DNA from 4 places in the Corallincola holothuriorum genome. Region 3 is predicted to be linked to each of the others. Evidence: predicted binding sites of a transcription regulator. Region 3 holds the regulator's gene; each other region holds the start of a gene.
The links. The regulator sigma-54, encoded in region 3, starts transcription at its own class of promoters, with help from an activator protein. The targets are predictions, from matches to a motif close to GTTGGCACGNNNNTNGNNT.

Region 1: the regulator sigma-54 is predicted to act here: its motif matches at 2,072-2,090, upstream of nifB (nitrogenase cofactor biosynthesis protein NifB).
Region 2: the regulator sigma-54 is predicted to act here: its motif matches at 1,997-2,015, upstream of DU002_RS16305 (PEP-CTERM sorting domain-containing protein).
Region 4: the regulator sigma-54 is predicted to act here: its motif matches at 2,621-2,639, upstream of DU002_RS16375 (putative urea ABC transporter substrate-binding protein).

Annotation. Positions count from the first base shown of each region.
Region 1 is NZ_QPID01000001.1:186,379-190,346, reverse strand. Features, by position in the region: gene DU002_RS00870 (nitrogen fixation protein NifQ) at 1-416, opposite strand, end outside; gene DU002_RS00865 (4Fe-4S dicluster domain-containing protein) at 413-694, opposite strand; gene nifB (nitrogenase cofactor biosynthesis protein NifB) at 694-2,001, opposite strand; gene nifA (nif-specific transcriptional activator NifA) at 2,176-3,744, opposite strand; gene nifL (nitrogen fixation negative regulator NifL) at 3,747-3,968, opposite strand, start outside.
Region 2 is NZ_QPID01000011.1:88,241-92,208, reverse strand. Features, by position in the region: gene DU002_RS16310 (response regulator) at 1-1,130, opposite strand, end outside; gene DU002_RS16305 (PEP-CTERM sorting domain-containing protein) at 1,399-1,944, opposite strand; gene DU002_RS16300 (HupE/UreJ family protein) at 2,186-2,782, opposite strand; gene ureG (urease accessory protein UreG) at 2,779-3,438, opposite strand; gene DU002_RS16290 (urease accessory protein UreF) at 3,440-3,968, opposite strand, start outside.
Region 3 is NZ_QPID01000005.1:68,874-72,841, forward strand. Features, by position in the region: gene rapZ (RNase adapter RapZ) at 1-584, opposite strand, end outside; gene ptsN (PTS IIA-like nitrogen regulatory protein PtsN) at 581-1,030, opposite strand; gene hpf (ribosome hibernation promoting factor) at 1,039-1,326, opposite strand; gene DU002_RS09455 (RNA polymerase factor sigma-54) at 1,358-2,854, opposite strand; gene lptB (LPS export ABC transporter ATP-binding protein) at 2,944-3,669, opposite strand; gene lptA (lipopolysaccharide transport periplasmic protein LptA) at 3,673-3,968, opposite strand, start outside.
Region 4 is NZ_QPID01000011.1:107,332-111,299, reverse strand. Features, by position in the region: gene DU002_RS16385 (ABC transporter ATP-binding protein) at 1-431, opposite strand, end outside; gene DU002_RS16380 (ABC transporter permease) at 428-1,258, opposite strand; gene DU002_RS16375 (putative urea ABC transporter substrate-binding protein) at 1,340-2,389, opposite strand; guanidine-I (ykkC/yxkD leader) riboswitch at 2,463-2,561, opposite strand; gene DU002_RS16370 (cyclic nucleotide-binding domain-containing protein) at 2,911-3,351, shown strand; gene DU002_RS16365 (protein-disulfide reductase DsbD family protein) at 3,665-3,968, shown strand, end outside.

The DNA.
Region 1 (3,968 bases), on a different contig from region 3:
AAGGCGATCACCTCCGCACCAGGGATCGCTTCATCGGCATGTGCCAGCAGTAATTGAGCCAACTGATTCCGCTCTTCTAGGCGCGAATTGTGCAACGAATTAAGCAGCTCAGACCGCGCCCGCAGCATAGGCCATTCGTTTTCTCGCCACCTTTGGTCTAACGCCAATAGGCGCTTATCGACTTGGGTTCTTAATACGTCCCGATAAGCAGCCATCGCCATACCTAAGCCATACGGTAGGCCACTCTTTCCCGTTAGCTGCGCCTTAATAATTTGATTGATAAAATCGCGGTTCGCTTGCGACCAGGCATTAGCTTGTGCCCACGCCCAATTCTTATCGTCTTTTACCTGCGCTTGGTGGTGTTGGGAAAGCAGGCTACCCCAAGAGAATGAGAAAGCTATCGTATTGGCGGTCATAAGCGCGCTCTCCTTTTTGACAAGGCGACGACTTTACGTTCATCAGGCAACCCAGTTAGGCTACCGGGCGGATTCAGCGCTCGTCCCTCAGCATTAACGATGGCCGTTTCAACCGGACAGATACTGGCGCATTGCGGATCAGCGTGGTGCCCGACACATTCATTACAACGATGCGGTAAAATTGAGTACTGCTTAGGCCCTACCGTTATCGCTTTTTGTGGGCAAACCAGCTTACACGCATTGCAGCCGATACAACTTGCAGTGATTTCGAAAGCCATTAGCACACCTCCCCAATCTCACTGCTCACCGTCCCCTGTGTTGAATTTTCACAGAACCGTTGCCATTCAATTGCCAACACCTCATCAATAGCCTGCATTGCATAATCGGTAGATGGGGTGACACCATGCTGCTCTAAAGATTGCCAAGGCCCCATTCCAATACGGGAGCACAACACCTGATCACACCCCTCAAGGCTACTGATCAAAGTGGACATACGCTGCTGTTGGTTAAGGGATTCATCATCACACTCGGTGCTACCCAAACAGTATTGATCGACATCGCGATCTGGCTGCCTGACGATGCCCGCCTGAGTCAGTTGATAGACTTGAAAATGCGTAGCATGGCCGAAATGCTGATCAATCAGCACGCCGCTCTGGCTGGCCACGGCAATATATCGCTCTGCCGCCGGCAAAGCGCTAGTGCCACACGCGCTAGACCCGTCATCATCAAGGTCCGCATGACAATCTTGCCCCAGCTTACCTACGGCATCAGCGCGGCACTGCTGACAATGGCTCATCTGCTCCATCGACTGCCCCGCCGCTTCACGAGCCGCGGCAATCTCAGATTCAGTCGGGCTTCGCTGCCCCATTAAACCAAAGTAAGTACCGTGTTCCGCTTCTGCGATCAGCGGCATAACGTTATGCAACATAGCGCCTAGTCGTTTCACCTCTTGCGCGACTGCCGCAACGTGATGATCATTGATCCCCGGGATCAGTACGGTGTTGATCTTCACCAACATGCCGAGGTCCGCCGCCGCCTTTAAACCAGCCAGCTGACGGTCAATCAGCGTTTGTGCCGCAACACGACCACGTAAACGTTTATGGTTAAAATAGACCCAGGGATAGATCTTGCTGCCTATATCAGCGTCGATACAGTTAATAGTGATGGTTAGGTGGTCTACACCCACCGCCTTTAGGTCATCAACGTGATCAAGCAGATTTAAGCCATTGGTTGAGACACACAGGTGCAGCTCATGTTTTAGCGCTGCCACCGCTTTCAAGGTAGCTATGGTCGACTTTGGATTAGCCAACGGATCACCAGGCCCAGCGATCCCAACGACACGGGTTTCTGGGATCCGCATCTTCACTTTTTGATAGCGAGCCACCGCTTCCGCTGGTGACATCAGTTTTGAGACAACGCCCGGACGAGACTCATTACTGCAATCAAACTTACGATTACAGTAATTACATTGAATGTTACAGGCGGGCGCTACCGGGAGGTGAATACGCGCGTACTGGTGTGCCTGTTTTGAATAACAAGGGTGCGTTTCAATCTTCGCTTGTTGAGTTGCTAGCAGCTCGCCCATCTGAGTCCTCCACATACATCCTGGTGACTAGGTCACCCATCCGTTTCAGTCAATTCACTTACATAAGCTAATGCAAAGGACCCGCCAACACGTTAATAGTTATTTTTCAATAAGTTAAGAAATGACTCGAGAGTGATGTACCTCACAAACATCACATTTGTGAGGTACCTGACATTAGAGTTGTCGCATTCTGATATTCATCGTTTGTATTCGGTAAGCGATCTGTCTTGGAGTCATATCCAGCAAGCGCGCGGCTTTCGCTTGCACCCAACCCGCCTGCTCCAATGCAGCAACCACCCGCTCACGTTCATCTATTTCAGGATCTTCCAGGTCCGTTTTAGCTAAAGTGGCAGTCAAGTTAGGCGCAGAAGAAGAGAGTTTCATCGGCGCATCAACGCCGCCAAGCATGATCAAATCCTGATCGATACTGCCCTCTTCACTCATGATGGACGCCCGTTCCAGCATATTTTCCAGCTCACGGACATTACCTGGCCAGTGATATCCCATCATGGTACGGATCGCGCCATCGGTCACCGACAGCTCACGGTTTTGTACCTTGGACAGTTTTTCAATAAGAAACTTGGTCAACTCCGGCAGATCTTCAATACGCTCCCGTAGCGGTGGCGGGTAGATAGGCATCACGTTGAGTCGATAATAAAGATCTTCCCGGAATCGTTCGGCACGCACCTCATCTTCAAGATTACGGTTAGTTGCCGCAACAATACGCACATCAACCTTTAACGTTTGCGTACCGCCAACCCGTTCAAACTCTCCCTCCTGCAGGATCCGCAAAAGCTTGGCCTGAAACGCTGCTGATATCTCCCCCACTTCATCAAGAAACAGGGTGCCGCCATCGGCCATCTCAAATCGACCTTTACGCTGCTTTACCGCCCCGGTAAACGCCCCCTTCTCATGACCAAACAGTTCCGATTCCAACAGGTTGTCTGGCAGTGCAGCGCAGTTCAACTTAACGAAAGGCCCGTTTGCTCGTGGCGAGTTATAATGAATGGCATTAGCGATCAACTCCTTACCTGTGCCTGACTCACCCCGCACCAATACGGTACTGTCCCATTTCGATACCAGGCGCACCTGCTCAAATATCTTGCGCATTGAACGGGTATGGCCAACCATATTGTCGAAGCTGTAATTGCCGCGCACTTTGCGCCGCAAACGATCACGCTCAGCGACCAGGTTGTCATTCTGCTCGGCGACATTTTTTGCCAATAGCACATTTTTACCGATCAGCGTGGCGATCATCTCTACCAGTCGTGTGAAATGCTCCAACAATTCGGTACTGGCGAGTTCTGGCTGCGCGGCTAATACCCCATGTACCGTGCCGTCACGCTGCTTCAACGGCACAGCAATAAACGGTTTATCAAGCGCATACAGTGCTAGCTTATCGGCAAATCGCAGATCATCAGATACCCTGGCCAGCACAATCGGTTGCCCCTGACTCACGACACTACCAATGATCCCTTCACCAGCGCGATATCGCACTGTGCCAGTCTGTTGATTGGCGTCTTGTTCCGGTGAATGCAAAGCGTCGATCACCAGCATTTCCCTTTCGCTGTCCAGTAACGCCAACATGCCATGGCTTAACAGCGCGTCATCGTGAAGCACCTGCAATACCTGACTTACCGTCTGCGTATAGTCGAGGCTATTGCCTAATAGGCTGCTAACTTTGTACAGCGCAGAAAGATGCTTTTCCGCAATTTTTTCCGGTCGAGTTAATAGCGTATCCATGGCTAACTCCTGTCTCTTTCACGTCGCGGTAAACTGATAACGGCTCGGCAGCCCCCTAAAGGACTGCGCTGCAGTAACGTGGAGCCACAATGCTCATTCATCACCTGTTGTACTATGCTCAAACCCACGCCACGGGCGCCGTTTGAAGCAACAGGTTTGGTACTATAAAAGGGTTGAAACGCTTTGATTTTGTTGGCTTGTGGCACACCCGGACCACTATCATC
Region 2 (3,968 bases), on a different contig from region 3:
TAACCGGTTAATTTAGTGAAGTTAGGGTTAACATATTCAATCACCCCATGACTGTCGGTGATCACAATACTTAAGGGACTGTACTTGATCGCTTGCTCCAGCTTCTTCAGCTCCAGAGTGCGGATTTCAATGCTCTCAGCCATGGCATTATAGATGTTGGCCACGGTACCAATTTCATCCCTGTTACTGACTTCAATGCGCTTACTGTAATCCCCCAGCTTGATCGCCGAGCTACCTAGCGCAAGTTGAGTCAGCGGCTTCACCACCCTACTTTTCAGGGTGAAAAATGCACTGATACAGAGCCCGATACAGCAAACAATTAATATCCCGATGAACCATACAATCCGCGTATTGTTGGCATTTATCTGCTGCAACTCATAGGCCGTACGTTTACCTACCAGAAAGAAAAACTCATCGATACGACGCATGATCTGAGCTTTGGCTTCGTTATATGCTTGGCCATGAACCAGCTGCCGCGCCAGCTCAAGATCGGGCTCCCCCTGCATCATCTCTTTACCATCATCATAGAAAAACAGACCAACAGCAGCATTCATCGCCCTTGATTCGATGGCGATGAGTCGATCCGAATCAGATTTAGCTTGTTCAAGTTTTTCAGTCTCTTGCAAAGAAAATCCCAAAGCCTCCATTCTTTGCTCAATACTGTAGGTTTCGCCATCTTGGTTTTGGCTGAGCGTACCGGCGATCACCTGATCCCAATAGGATTGCTGAAACCCTTGCGGGTGGGGCTTTTTACCATCACGGATCTCTATGATCTCCTGAAAATAGTCGCGATAAATCGAGTCACCAGTCACCGCATAAAGACGCGCCATTCTGGTTAAATCATCTGAAGATTGTTTTACCTCCAACGCTAACGCCAGAGACGAGTACTTCCGAGCTTCAACCAGTTTGTGTTCCTCGATACCAGCGAGCAACAAGCCGACCAGCATGCCTGCGGTGATAGTCAGAAAAGAGAAACTAAGAAAAACGACGAGCAGATTCTGCCGAATAGATAAGCGCAACAGGTAACGGTGAGCCAGTATAAAAAGCACAACGGTAGCCAACCCAACGGCGATAAGCAGGTAGGACAAAGTCGCCTGCCAAGCCACGCCTTCGGTGACGATCGAATCCATGGTTTCCCCTTATCACCCGCTTTTAACTGGTAGCTATGCGCAAGATGTCCGTAAAGTGTTTGATTTACTAGTAATAATAAATAGCGCGAATTTCAGCGAATGCCATCTTGATGAGGCAAAGATTTGATCAACAAAGGGATTTATCGACTATCAGGAGCGATTCAAAGCAATGGCCTGATCCCCGGCAGGTTTTTTTGATTTCTATCCCATAAAAAGCAAAAAGCGGAGAACTGTCTCCGCCTTTATATTTAACTAAGCCAACGCAACGTTATTTGTTGTAACGACGTGCCGCAGCAAAACCTGCCACAGCCAATCCCATCAAAGTCAGCGCAGCTGGGGCAGGAACAGCAGATTGAGCGGCCGTCACGGTGACATCCGACACACCGTGATTACCAACAATATTACTCGTCCACCAAGCAGCCTTGCCAGCATCATTGATATTCCCTGAATCCCAACCAAAGAAATAGCTGATATTTGAAGAAAGACTATCGAAGGTCCACCAATCAAAGGTATTAGCACCCGAATGATTCCAAGTAGTAACAGCTGCACCATCATAATCAAAAGAGTAGTCCAGTAGCGTACTGAACTGGCCATCTTGATAATCTCCGCCCACCAGACTACCCAAGGTACCGCCTGCGGCACTGCTAGTGACGGTAAAGTCGATCAAGGTAAATGTACCTGCGCCTGCAGCGACACCGTCAGTAACAAATTGGCCGGCTTCGCCACCAAAAGACCAATCCCAAATAACATCAGCCTGCGCCGAGTGTGCTGCCGCACTTAATGCCAATACACCAAATATTTTAGCTAACTTCATTACTTCTACTCCCAGCTTTGTATTTCTTTATAAGAATAATGAACCATATAGTCAGCAAAAAACGAGCCAATCATTAAAAAGCTATAATACTCAAAATGATGGGACCTCCATCTCTAAAACCTGCGGATAGAATGACAACTATCTCGACACTAATTTGATTGTTATATACACAAAAAAGCTGACCGTTTAGATCAGCTTTTTATTCTCTCGTGTCAAAAGCACTGCTTCCCCCTATTGGGGATCAATTTGTAAATTGCTTCTGTTCATCAGCTTCTGCATTCGAGAGAGAGCGGAGCACAACCGCGGCCCATGCAGATAACGAAAGCAGCAACATACTTGATACCAGCAAACCCAGATTAAACATCAAGCCAGCACTAACCATTTGCGCTTCAATCCCCTGCACCACGCCATGACAAGCACTAAACAACACGATAGCGGACAACACTAACAGTTGAAATTTAGCTTGCCGCCAACTCACCAACGCCAACACAGGTAGCGCGAATACTGACGCCAAGACCAATTGTTCGAACAATGATGCCGATGCCAACATACCGGAAACAAGGCTACCAGCCACTAAGCCTGATAGCAGCGCCACGCCGGACATCACCAGCGCGCCAACACGCTGAGAGCCGACAAACGTAGCGATTAAGAGACCAAAACCTACCATCGCGATCAAATGATCCCAGCCGGTGATGGTGTGCATTAAACCAGCACTGAATTCTGCACCCGCGCCGTGGGCGACATGCTCATGCCCCGCATGGGCAAATACCTGAGCGGAAGAGAAAACCGACAATAGCACTGCGGCAGACGCACCATATTTTGTGATTAAACTTTTCATACACACTCTCCTTCTTCAGCACTAATTTCGGCCACTGTCACCGGTTTTGGGGTCAACATGCCCTGCTCAATAATAAAATCTATGATGGTTTGCACACCGTCACCGCGCATTAAGTTGGTAAACACAAACGGCCGTTCGCCACGCATTTTTTTCGCATCGCGATCCATTACATCCAAAGACGCGTTCACCATGGGGGCGAGATCGGTTTTGTTGATAATCAGCAGATCAGACTTAGTAATACCGGGGCCTCCTTTACGGGGGATCTTGTCACCAGCGCAGACGTCAATCACGTACAAGGTTAGATCTGACAACTCCGGGCTAAACGTGGCGCTGAGGTTATCGCCACCACTTTCCACCAGTACGAATTCCAACTTCGGATGACGCACCAGTAACTCATCAATGGCGGCCAGATTCATAGACGCGTCTTCACGAATGGCAGTGTGGGGACAACCGCCCGTTTCCACACCCAGAATGCGATCGGCTTCCAGCGCTTCATGGCGTAACAGAAACTCGGCATCCTCTTTGGTGTAGATATCGTTGGTCACAACAGCTAAGTCATAGTGCTGCCGCATCGCCTTACACAGTTGGCGCAACAGCGCGGTTTTTCCAGAACCGACTGGGCCACCGACGCCGACTCGTAAACATTGTTGGCTCATATCAACTCCTAAATAATCGTGAATATTGTTGTTCGTGCCAGGCGCTGACCATGGCAAAGGCCGGCAGGGTCATGCCGATCTCGTCATCTGCGACCGCCTCCCCGTCACTGACACAGGTTTGGATCGCGCCGTGCAACTTTAAAAGGATCTTCTGCGCTGCCGTCTGCCCCAATGGCACCGTTTTACATGCCACCACCACTTGATTCTCCAGCCAGCTCCACAGCCAGCCAGCTAAGGCATCAGCCAAAGGGATCTGCAACTTCTGCGCGGCATAGGCATACATCGACAGGTAACCGGGCAGTCGCTCCCCCGGTATCGCAAAGCCCCCCTCGGGTGCCAGCTCCAAGCTATGGATCAAACGGGAGAAGGTAGTGCCTAACTGCGTTTCCTCTTTCAGCAGTTCAGCGCTTTCTCGATTGGCCATCACTACATCCTGCCAGTAGCTAACGGCATTAAGATCCTGCTGTTGCCAGCTGATATACAAGCGCTTCAGCAGAGGTATATCCACATGGGATAGACCGTGGGTCATC
Region 3 (3,968 bases):
AAGAATCGTGCATCAAACACATAATCAGCGTCTTGCGGAATACCGTATTTAAAGCCAAAGGACTCAAATACTAAAACCAGATGGCGATCAGCATTGCCTAGTAACCGTTCTCGCACCAGATCGCTGAGCTGATGTATCGACAACTGAGAGCTGTCTATCTGAAGATCGGCACGGGAGATAAGCGGTTCAAGTAAGCGCTGCTCTGCTTCAATCGCTTGCTCCAGAGATACACCATGTTTGGAGAGTGGGTGGAGCCGTCGAGTTTCGCTAAAGCGCTGGATCAATGCACTTTGCTGCGCATCCATAAACAGAACCGTACAGCGGCATTGCTGACATAAAAGGTCGAGAATTGTTTCCAGCGTATGAGGGTCTTCGGGCAGGTTTCTGACGTCAATGCTGACGGCGATATCGCTATAGTGCCCACTTACTTGAGCAACCAGTGTCGGTAGCATGGCTACCGGCAGGTTGTCGACACAGTAGTGACCTAAATCCTCCAATACGCGAAGCGCAACACTTTTGCCTGAGCCTGAGCGGCCACTGACAATCGTTAGTTTGGGTTTTGCGGCCACGTCAGTGCTGGTCATGAATCGGTGATAATTTCGTATAATTGTTGATCGTTAGCGGCACAACGGAGCTGTTTGAGGACTTGTTTATCTGACAATTTGGCGGCGATAGCCGACAAGGTCTTCAGATGTTCCTGACAACTCTGTTCTGGAACCAAGAGGGCGAAAATCAGATCCACCGGTTTGTTATCAATTGCATCAAAGGCGATAGGCTCATCGCACTGCAATAACACGGCGACTGCTTTATTGGCGTTAGTGATCCTACCGTGGGGAATGGCAATGCCGTTACCTATACCGGTACTGCCTTTCTTTTCACGTTCTAGAATACTTTCGAAAATGGCTTTGTGGCCATGTTCTGGCAAGTGTTTGGCTGCCAATTCACTGGCCATTTCTAATATTCGTTTCTTACTTGAACCATGGACTGCACTTCGGGTGCAGTCCAGGCTAAGTATGGATGATATATCCATAGACATCTCTAGTGAGCATTTAGCTTTTCTTTGTGTTTTATTACTTGCCGATCGAGTTTATCGATCAACGAGTCAATAGCTGCATACATATCACGATGCTCTGCATTCGCAAAGATCTCTCCACCATTTAGGTGCAGTGTGGCTTCGGCTTTTTGGGTTAATTTCTCAACATTGAGGATCACGTGGACATTGTTGATGTGGTCAAAGTGGCGCTCTAATTTACTAAATTTTCCGTCGACATACTCTCGCAGAGAGTCTGTTACTTCTACATGATGGCCGGTAAGATTGATTTGCATAGACCTCATCCTTATTTAGTTTTATTGCCTGCTATAGCAGGCTTTTTCGCTGATTTGACGGTGGAATAGACAAGGATTCCCGATACTTCGCAATGGTTCTCCGCGCTATCTGAATTCCCTGATCTGCCAGTAGGTCAGCAATCTTGCTATCTGACAAAGGCTTATTAGGGATTTCTGCCGCCACAAGTTTCTTGATTAACGCTCTAATTGCCGTTGAAGAACATTCTCCGCCACTTTCAGTACTGACATGACTGGAGAAGAAATACTTGAGTTCGAAAATACCCCGCGGGGTATGCATATATTTTTGTGTGGTTACCCGAGAGATGGTGGACTCGTGCATATCAACCGCTAAGGCAATATCATTGAGTACCATTGGCTTCATCGCTTCATCGCCGTACTCAAAGAAGTCGCGTTGGAACTGTACGATACAGTTGGCGACCTTGAGTAGGGTGTCGTTACGACTTTCCAGACTTTTGATGAACCACTTCGCTTCCTGCAGATGAGAGCGTATATATTGACTGTCAGTAGTGTTCTTTACCGTCCGGCTCATCGCTGCGTATTGCTGATTTACTTTCAGCTTGGGTACCGAGTCAGGGTTTAGCTCAACCACCCAACGTCCAGCTTTTTTCATTACCGACACATCGGGGATTACATATTGCTCATCACCGCTGATCACTGCGCTGCCGGGGCGCGGATTCAACGACTGGATCACCCGCAGAACTTCACGTAGCTGGTCTTCTTTCAGTTTGGTCTTGCGCATCAATTGGCGATAATCCCGGCTGGCTAGCAGGTCAATATACTGACCAATAACCTGGCGGCACTCTTTTAGCCAAGGTGTCTCTTTGGCAAACTGATTGAGTTGTACCAGCAGGCACTCCTGCAATGTGCGGGCACCTACGCCAATAGGGTCGAACAGTTGTACTCGCTTAATGACCGCTTCTATTTCATCAAGTTCGATATCTTCCTGCCCTAAAGAAGCAAGAATATCGTCGGCGGTGACCGTCAGGTAACCCGATTCATCAATCCCATCGATTATCGATGTCGCAATGGCTCTGTCGACATCTGTGAACGGGGTTAATTGCATCTGCCATTCCAGATGATCTTGCAACGACTCTGTGGTTTCGCCTTGATAGGTAAAGTCGGCGTCATCACTGAACGAGGAACCTGAAACGGGCGCTGCTGAAAGGTGGTCATCCCAGGTTGTATCGGTAGGCAGTTCTTCATTGATTTGTTGTTGGTTGAGCGCCTCAGATGTTTCCATGGCTGCATCTTCGCGCTCTTCCGACTGATTATTTTCAGCATTAGCCGTGGTTTGTTCCAGCTTGTCAGTCGCGGTATGGCTTTCACCATTAACTTGCTCACTGGTTTCTTCCGCTTCGTTTTGCTCGAGTAGCGGATTATTATCCAGCGCTTCTTGGATCTCTTGCTGAAGGTCGAGCGTCGACAATTGCAATAGCCGGATTGCTTGCTGCAATTGCGGCGTCATGGTGAGTTGCTGACCTAAACGTAACTGTAATGACGGTTTCATCTACTTCCGTGACATTTAAAATAATGCTGTTGCTGTCATCGTTAATCGGCACTCAAAAGAGCCCGATGTATCAACGCTGGTTACTTACACTATAGCCGGAATTGTTCCCCGAGATATACGTCTCGTACCTTTTGGTCGGCTAACACTTGTTCCGGTTTTCCTTCGGCGATTAACTCTCCGTGGCTAACGATATAAGCATATTCGCACACATCGAGTGTTTCTCGCACGTTATGATCAGTGATCAATACACCGAGACCACGGTCTCTTAGGTGTTGAATAATCTTTTTTATATCTGTGACTGAGATAGGGTCTACGCCAGCGAAAGGCTCATCCAGCAGCACGAACCTAGGTTCCACAGCCAGCGCTCTGGCTATCTCTACTCGACGGCGTTCACCACCTGACAGTGACATACCTAAGCTATCTCTTATGTGAGTGATGCTAAACTCTTCTAGCAGATGTTCCAAGGTTTCCGTGCGCTGTAACCGGCTTAACTCTGGACGGGTTTGCAGTACTGCCATGATGTTGTCAGCGACACTGAGTTTACGAAAGATGGAGGACTCCTGTGGCAGGTAACCGATCCCCTTGCGCGCTCTGATATGCATGGGTGAAAGGGTCACATCTTCATCGTCAATCGTGATGCGCCCTTTATCGTTGGGTACCAGTCCAACCACCATATAGAAGGTGGTTGTTTTACCGGCCCCATTCGGTCCCAATAAGCCAACTATTTGGCCATCATTCAGCGCTAAAGAGACATTCTTAACTACCTGTCTATCTTTGTAGCTCTTGGCTAATTGACTGGCTTTCAATGTCGCCATGGTTTATTCCTTACTTTCGCCGAGCTGTTGTTGCAGCTGTTCGGGGAGAAAAATGGTTGTCACGCGATCATCTTTATCTGTGCCACTTTCTGCGACCATTTTTTGTTTGGCGATATCGTAATGAATAGTTTCGCCTTTCACGACGCTGTCTTGCTGCGTCAGTACCGCTGCACCAGTTAATTGGATAGTGTTATCTGCTAATCGGTAACGGATCTCTGCAGCTTCGGCATGCATTTTTTGACCACTTTCCAAGACCTGACTGAACTTCGCTGGTTTACCGACTGCGATGAGCACCTCTT
Region 4 (3,968 bases), on a different contig from region 3:
CCGCCGGAAAGTTCATGGGGATAACGCTGAGCAGCAGGCGTAAGGCCTACCCGATCTAACATGGCATCAACCTGCAGTAACGCCTTGGCTTTTGCGCCACCAAATAAGCGACCTAACCAACGACTTTGTTGCAGCTCTAAACCGACCAGTACGTTCTCGCGCACGGTCAAATGGGGAAACACCGAATAGCGCTGGAACACGATACCGCGTTCGCCATCAGGCTCCGCCTTCAACGGCTGCCCTTCTAGCTTGATACTGCCCTTAGAAGGTATTTCAACACCCAGTAGCATTTTCAGGAAGGTGGTTTTACCGCAACCGGACGCCCCTACCAGCGTGACAAACTCTCCCTGCTCTACGTTCTTGTTGAGCCGCTCAAGCACCACGTTGTCGCCGTAGGATTTCCAAATATTTTTAATCTGGATGTAGCTCATGACTGGCCTCCTTGGCTCTGTTGCGAGTGATACCAGGGAAACGCTTTTTTGCTGATCAGACGCAAACCCCAGTCAATCAGGAATGCCAACAGGGTGATCCAAAATACATATGGCAAGATCACATCCATCGACATATAACGCCTAACCAAGAAGATGCGATAACCCAGACCGTCAGTGGCGGCAATCGCTTCTGCCGCGATCAAGAACAGCCACGCTGAGCCTAACGACAAACGTACCGCATCCAACAGGCGGGGTAACAACTGCGGCAACAACACCCGTTGGATCAACTGCCAGCTATTGGCACTCAAGGTCTGTGCCTTAATCAGCTGTTCAGAGGGAATATCCAGGGTTCGCGCCTGCATGTCGCGGATAATAAAAGGCGCGATACCAATGACGATCAGCACCACTTTCGACAGTTCACCGAGGCCGAAAATAATAAACAGCACCGGCAAAATAGCCATGGGAGGGATCAAGGAGATAGCGACCACTAACGGCGACAACTTGGCGCGCATCAGCGGCACCGCGCCATTGCCCAAACCGATAATCAAACCGATCAAAGCACTGATACCCACACCCATTGCCAAGCGCGTTAAGCTACTTGCCGTGTCCTGCCAGAACAGGTACTCGCCAGTGCGTTTACTCGGCTCGAAAGCCAGACGTTGGATCGCATCAGCCATCTTGGTGATGCCGGGCAGCAGCTTGTCATTGGCATTTTCAGCCAGCCGCGCTTCTGATGCAGCCATATACACCAACAACAGCAAGATAAAAGGCAATAGCCCCAATATCCAGCGCATCGGTGATGAAGGATGACGATTCACGATTCGCATGACGTGGACTCCGGTGTCAAAGGCTAAGCGGGAGAGCCGGCTGGCTCTCCCAGATCCTGATGAGTTCGATGGGCCAATGGCTTACAGTTTGATTTTGCCTTCAGCTGCCATCTGCATGTAACTGGGATCAAAGCGGAACTGGATATTGCTTGCGTCACCGTAAACACCAGCAGGGGTTTCGATACCGATGAACGTGGCATCGGCAGCACCATCACCCAATAAGCCATGCTCGAATGAGAATTCGGCCACGTACTTCATGGTGTCTTTCAACTGTGCGCTGGTGGTGAACTCAACCGCTGAAGCGGGGGTGTAGAACATCTTGGTAGATGCAAGCTGTGCTTCGTAACCTTTGAGGTTAGTACCTGAAGCCATCCCCATGGCATAACGGGCTTTCTCACCGGCTTCGCCATCAGCGCTCATCACACCCATGATCTCGTACCAGGCACCCACCAAGGCTTTACCAAAAGCAGGGTTCGCTTTTAGGGTCTCGGTGTTAACCACTAACAGGTCGATGATCTCACCAGGGATCTGAGAAGAATCAAATACCTTTGCCGCGTTTGGCATGGTCGTGATCTCAGACAGCAGCGGGTTCCAGGTAGTCACCGCAGTCACATCTGGCGTAGTAAAGGCTGCCACCAGATCCGCATCAGAGGTGTTAACCACCTTAATATCTTTTTCGCTCAAACCCACGGTCGACAAACCGCGCGCCAATAGATAGTGGGAAACCGACAGCTCAACCAGATTCACCTGTTGGCCCTTAATGTCGGCCAGTGACGCGCCGTTTTTCAGCACCACACCATCATTACCGTTGGAGAAATCGCCAACAATCAGTGCTGTAGAATCAACACCGCCAGCGGCGGGAATGGTCAGGGCATCCATGTTGGTCATGGTACAGCCGTCAAAGGCGCCTGCGGTGTACTGGTTGATCGACTCAACGTAGTCGTTGATCTGCACAACATCGATCTCGATGTCATATTTGTCCGCCCATTTGTTTACGATGCCTTCCGCCTCGCCGTAATGCCAAGGCATCCAGCCAACGTAGATGGACCAACAGATCTTGAAGTTGTCTTTAGCGAATGAAGCGGGAGATGCGAGCAGTAATAGCGCGAGTGCCGTGGCTTTGATTTTCATTTAGCGTACCCCTTTCGTATTGGCGTTTTTTATTTGCGCAGAAGGTGACGACGGCATCACTGCCTTCGGTTCATCCTCCCGGGCTTTTATCCCGCCGTGTAACCTCGAAAGAGGTCGTTCGCTCTCGGACCAGACACTTGCGATGCAAGCCGGAACCCTAGCCAACTATTTTCCAAATTGTCGGAACAGTAAAGGCAAACAACGCCATCAACTCTTCTGCTGCAAATACTAATACAAATGCTGTGCCAATCAATAAAGCACTTATAAAACAGTCAATTAAATAAAATAGAGTTCAAGAAATATAAACCACCGCCCCCAAACGGTGCAACCAACGAGATCTACATCACTGCGATTGGGCAATTAGAGTGCATCGTCCAACCTAGTTAAGAAAGCAATACTCAACCATCGAAATAAATTGCTGCTTCACTCCGATTATTGTCGCGAGATATTAGGCTATGCTTCTGACATAGCAACGTTTTCTAACTTCATAACGAGCCAACAGAAACTCGGGCAAAGTCACGATGACACAAAACGAAATGATAGAGCTGCTGCATTCATTGGCTGTCTTCAAAGACCTAAGCCACCGGCAACATGTTGTGTTGGCAAAATACGCGGTAATTGAAGAGATACCAGCAGGTGAGATATTGATTTCAGATGGTGTTTGCTTTGACAGGCTAAGCCTCATTCTCGCGGGTAAAGTCGGTTATTACCGGCAAGAGCGAGGCGCAGCGGAATCATTGGTGATGGAATCTTACCAATCCTATTTTGTCGGTATATTTGGTTTACTTTTCAAACGCAGCCCGGGGGTCAAAGCCCGCGTGCTTGAACCAGTAAAAATGCTATCGTTGCAATTTGAACATATTGCTTTCTTTGAAAAAAATGAACCTGCTATCGCCTTAGCCTTGTACAAAAACATCTCCATGCTTTGTGCTGAAACGATACTAAGAGTGATAAATAAATGAATAGATTATGTGGCTAGCCCCCTCTGCGGCAGCGACATAAGTGATGATTTTCTACGTAAAACCATCGTTCTCCCAGTTACCATGCAGTAGCCCTCAACCTGTAGTGTTTAATGCGCCCGCGGAGATCGGCTTATTCCATCTCCAAAACATATGCACCTCTATCATTCTAGTGCTCTCAAGTTCACTGTTTCGTCCTTGAAACAAAATGAACGCTTTATCGGTCTGGATCGTATAGTCAGCGGTAAGTGGTCAGCGCTACACTGAGCACTGCAACAGATTGCCCATAGAGATGATTAATGAGAGTACCTAACAGATGAGCAGATGGTTGTTCCTATTCGTTGTTGTTATCAACGCGTTGGCATTAAGCAGTGCTCATGCCGCCTCAGAACCACAACAACATCCCCATATCGAAGTCCAGCTGGTCAGTGAATTCAGTCATTGGCAGCAGGATACCCCCAACTGGGTGGCGGTGGTCTTGCGGCCTGAGCACCATTGGCATACCTACTGGGTTAACCCCGGAGAGTCGGGTTTACCGACACGGATCAATTGGACGTTACCAGACGGCGTTGAGGCGGGTGATATTGTTTGGCCAACGCCTGAGCGGATTGAAGCGGCGG